DNA from 2 places in the Aggregicoccus sp. 17bor-14 genome. Region 1 is predicted to be linked to the other one. Evidence: riboswitches for the same ligand, from Rfam matches in the RefSeq annotation. Region 1 holds a riboswitch; the other holds the start of a gene.
What was found. Region 1 has a riboswitch for cobalamin ahead of FGE12_RS05965 (TonB-dependent siderophore receptor). Riboswitches for the same ligand answer to the same signal wherever they lie in the genome.
Positions count from the first base shown of each region.

Region 2: linked by a shared signal. The riboswitch ahead of FGE12_RS27925 (hypothetical protein) and the one ahead of FGE12_RS05965 (TonB-dependent siderophore receptor) in region 1 are both predicted to bind cobalamin.

Region 1 covers NZ_VJZZ01000002.1:486,507-488,701, reverse strand. The annotation lists gene FGE12_RS05965 (TonB-dependent siderophore receptor) at 1-1,150, opposite strand, end outside; cobalamin riboswitch at 1,279-1,497, opposite strand; gene FGE12_RS05960 (SDR family NAD(P)-dependent oxidoreductase) at 1,621-2,195, shown strand, end outside.
Region 2 covers NZ_VJZZ01000021.1:53,677-55,871, forward strand. The annotation lists gene FGE12_RS27920 (M24 family metallopeptidase) at 1-841, shown strand, start outside; cobalamin riboswitch at 880-1,103, shown strand; gene FGE12_RS27925 (hypothetical protein) at 1,269-2,195, shown strand, end outside.

The sequences.
Region 1 (2,195 bases):
CCATGAGGCTGAGGCGCAGCCAGGTGGCCGCGCCCGGCACGCCTTCCGCCCCCACGCTCGCGTTCGCCGAGAGGCCGTGGAGGCCGGCGCGGGTGCGCGCATCCAGCTCCACTCCGCCCACCGCGTGCGTCTGCGCGCCGAGGCTCTCGCCGCCGCTCGACTGCTCGAGCCGCTCGGCGTGTGCGTAGCCGCGCGCGTAGAGCTGCGTGTGCGCGCCCTCGCTGCGGGTGAGGGCGAGCGCGAGGGAGCCGTGGCGCGAGCGCTCGCGCGTCGAGGAAGGGTTCTGCGCCGAGCCCGCGAGCCCGCGCTCGTCCGCCTGTCCTTCCGCGAGCACGTCCAGCGCGAGGCCCGGCGACAGCTCGCGCCGGTACTTCGCGAGGCCGCCCCCGCCGCCCGCGTCGTTGTTCTGCCGCTTGCGCTCCTCGAGCGCGTTGCCCGGCAGGGAGGGCGCCGGGTCGAAGAGGTAGGGGAAGTCCCCGCGCGAGCCGCCCGCGTGCACGAGCAGCAGCCCCGTGCCGCCCAGCGCGCTGCCCGCCGCCGCGAGCTCTCCCTGCAGCGTGCCGAAGCTGCCACCGGTGAGCGTGAGGCCCGCCCACGGGTGCTCACCCGCCTCGCGCGTCACCACGTTCACCACGCCGCCCAGCGCCCCCGTGCCGTAGCGCGCGCCGGCCGCTCCGCGCAGCAGCTCGAAGCGCTGCACCAGCGGCAGCGGGATGCGCGAGAGGTCCGCGATGCCGCCCGCCCCCTGCAGCGGGATGCCGTCCAGCAGCACCAGCACGCCGTTGGAGGCCGCGCCGCGCACGCTCAGGCTCTTCGCCTGCCCATAGCCGCCCAGGTCCTGCACGCTCACGCCCGGCGCGGTGGCGAGCACCTCCGCCGTGTCGCGCGCCTCCAGCCGCTGCGCCTCCACCGGCAAGAGCGTGACGGCCGCCGTGGGGTCGCGCTGCTGCGCGGTGTGGGGCGCGGGCAGGCGCGGCAGGGGCAGCGGCTGGCCCTGCACCACGATGAGCTCGCCGAGCTGCTCGGCCTGCTGCACGTCCTCCGGCACCTGCGGGGACTCGGGCGCCTGGGCGTGCGCGGGCAGGGCGAGCGCGAGCGCGGCCGCAGCGGCGGTGGCCCTCGCGGCCCTCTGCTCACGACTCCCCTTCAACGTCCACTCCTCGCGCGCCGGAGGGAGGGCTGGCAGGGGAGGTGCGCGGAGAGGGTGAAGTCCGGCCGTGCGCCGCCCGCCACCTCCCCTCGGAGGTCTCGGTCCTGTCCGCTGCGCGCGCCCGTGAGGGCACGCCGCGGGCCATCGGCAGGTTTTCGGACTCACAGGCGCGGGAGGAGCGTCCTCCCACCTACTGGCCGTCGCTTCCCAGTCCAGCTTCGGACCAGTGCTTCAGATGACGGCGTTCGTTCCTGCTCACCGCTGCGGGGCAGTGCCGGACTCTCACCGGCTTCCCTTGGAGCCCGCCGCTACACAGAGCGGAGGGCACCGATGGCGCCGGCCGGAATACGGCGCGGGCGGGGCCTTGTCAAACGCTCCCCTGCCCGCCCGGCAGCCCGGGGCTCCCCGGCGAACGGTGGCGACGCGCCGGGGGCCTGCGCATCTAGAGGGCTTTCCCCCAGAGGACACACATGGACTTGCAGCTCCAGGACAAGAAGGCCCTCGTCACCGGATCCACCGCGGGCATCGGGCTCGCCATCGCCACGGCGCTCGCGCGCGAGGGTGCCCAGGTGGTGCTCAACGGACGCACCCCGGCGCGCGTGGAGGCGGCGCTCGCGGCGGTGCGCAAGGTGGTGCCCGGCGCGAAGCTCTCTGGCGTGGCGGCGGACCTGGGCACGGCCGAGGGCGCGCGCCAGGTGGTCGCACAGGTCCCGCGCGTGGACGTGCTGGTGAACAACCTGGGCATCTTCGCGAGCAAGCCCTTCGAGGAGATCCCCGACGAGGAGTGGCTGCAGTTCTTCGAGACCAACGTGCTGAGCGGCGTGCGCCTCTCGCGCGCGTACCTGCCGGGCATGCGCGAGCAGAACTGGGGCCGCATCCTCTTCGTCTCGAGCGAGTCGGCGGTGCACATCCCCTCGGAGATGATCCACTACGGGATGACGAAGACGGCGCAGGTGGCCGTGTCGCGCGGTCTCGCGGAGACCACGGTGGGCACGGGGGTGACGGTGAACACCGTGCTGCCCGGCCCCACCGCGAGCGAGGGCGT
Region 2 (2,195 bases), on a different contig from region 1:
GTGGCTGGTGAAGGCGCTGGGCCCTGAGGCGGAGAAGCGCTTTGTGCCGGCCGAGCCGCTCATCGAGGAGTACCTGGACACGCGCCTCCCCGAGGAGCTGCCGCACTACACGCGCATGGTGCAGCTCACCGAGGCGCTGGTGAAGGAGGCGCTCTCGTCCACGGGCATCCAGCCGGGCAAGACCACGGTGGGGCAGCTGCGCCGCCGCCTCTACGACGGCCTCAGCGCCCACGGCGTCACCACCTGGTTCCAGCCGGACGTGCGCGTGCAGCGCCAGGGCGAGACCGGGAACATGGCGCGCGGCTTCCTCGAGCCCGCCGAGGAGAGCGTGGTCATCCAGCGCGGGGACCTCGTGCACGTGGACTTCGGCATCACGTACCTCGGCCTCAACACCGACTGGCAGAAGATGGCCTACGTGCTGAAGGAGGGCGAGACGGACGCGCCGGAGGGGATGAAGCGCGCGCTCGCCAACACCAACGCCCTGCAGGACGCGCTGATGCTGCGCGCGAGCCGCCCGGGGCGCTCGAGCGCGGACGTGTACGACGCCACCATGGCGGAGATGAAGGCCAGGGGCATCGACGCGCAGGTGTACAGCCACCCCATCGGCGCGCAGGGCCACGGGCTCGGCGCGGCCATCGACTTCCGCTCCGCGAGCCGCAAGAGCCCCCCGAAGCCGCTGCGGCTCGGCTCCTACATCGCCATCGAGCTCGCCACGCGCACCGCCGTGCCGGAGTGGGGCGGGCAGGTGGTGCACATGATGGAGGAGGACCCCGCCCACCTCACCCCCGAGGGCTGGCGCTTCTTCGTGCCGCGCCAGGAGGCGCTGTACCTCGTTCGTTAGCGCGCCCGCGCGTTTGACACGCGCCCGCCGAAGCCATATTCCCCCGCTCGCTCGTCGGTGCTCCTCGCGCAGTGTGGCGGTGGGCTCCAAGGGAAGCCGGTGAGAGTCCGGCACTGCCCCGCAGCGGTGAGCAGGAACGAACGCCGTCATCTGAAGCACTGGTCCGCAGCTGGACTGGGAAGCGACGGCCAGTAGGTGGGAGCGCCCCGTGCGTCTCCCGCGCCTGTGAGTCCGAAAACCTGCCGACGGCCCGGTGGGCGTGCGCCTCGCGCACGCCTCCCGGACATACCGAGACCTCCGAGGGGAGGTGGCGGACGGCGCACAGGTCAGGTCTGCCTCCAACAGCCCCTCTCCCCCGCGCCTCCCCCCACGCTCCCCCTCGCGTCTGCACATCCGGCCCTCGGGGGCCGGCAAAGGGATGGGGACCATGAAGGCGACGAAGACGATGCTCCTGGGCGCGGCGCTGCTGGCGCTCGCGAGTGGCTGCGGTGACGACGCGGCGAAGCAGCAGTTCACCGTGTACGGCCTGAAGGACGACGGCCGCAGCGTGTACAGCCTGGGCACCTGGCCCGACCTCAGCGCGGGAACCACGCCGCTGTTCGACGTGTTCGCGCCCGAGGACCGGCAGCTGGACCCGGACAAGTTCCAGATCTTCACCGGCGGCTACCTCGCGAATGATGGCAAGCGGCTGCTGAGCGGCTACACCAAGCCGGACGTCACCGGGAAGGTGGCGGTGCACACGCTCGAGGGCAGCAGCACCCAGTACGTCTCCATCCCCGGCAACTTCACCGCGGTGGGCAACGACGGCACCTTCTACGTGAGCGGCCTGCAGGGCGCCTCGTTCAGCTCGGGCTCCGCGGTGTATGCGCTGCGCGATCAGACGCCGCAGCTCGTGATGGTGGGCAGCCAGGACTCGGCGAGCGGCCCGCTCGCCATCGCCACCAACGGCGCGGCGGTGTTCGGCTACGCGGACGCGAGTGCGAACTACGAGAACGTGCTGCCTCTCGTGGCTCCCAGCCTCTACGGTCCGGACAAGGCGGCGGTGACGAGCTTCAGCGGTCCCCTTGGGCTCAGCGGCGTCTTCGACATCGCGGGCTTCCGCGACGGAATCGCGGCGCTTCAGGGATCGCAGGACCCCCAGACCTTCAAGCGCCACTATGACGGCGTCGTGCGCGTGCCGCTGAAGGTGGAGGGGGATCTCGTCAAGACGTCGGGCCTGACTGCGCTGGTGCTGCGCTTCGCGGACCAGTGCAGCCGCGTGTCGCTCGAGGGCAGCATGGGTGACGACCTGCTCGTGCGCATCTCGGATCCGCAGGGCAAGGACGCGCACCTGGTGCGCATCGCGATCAAGAAG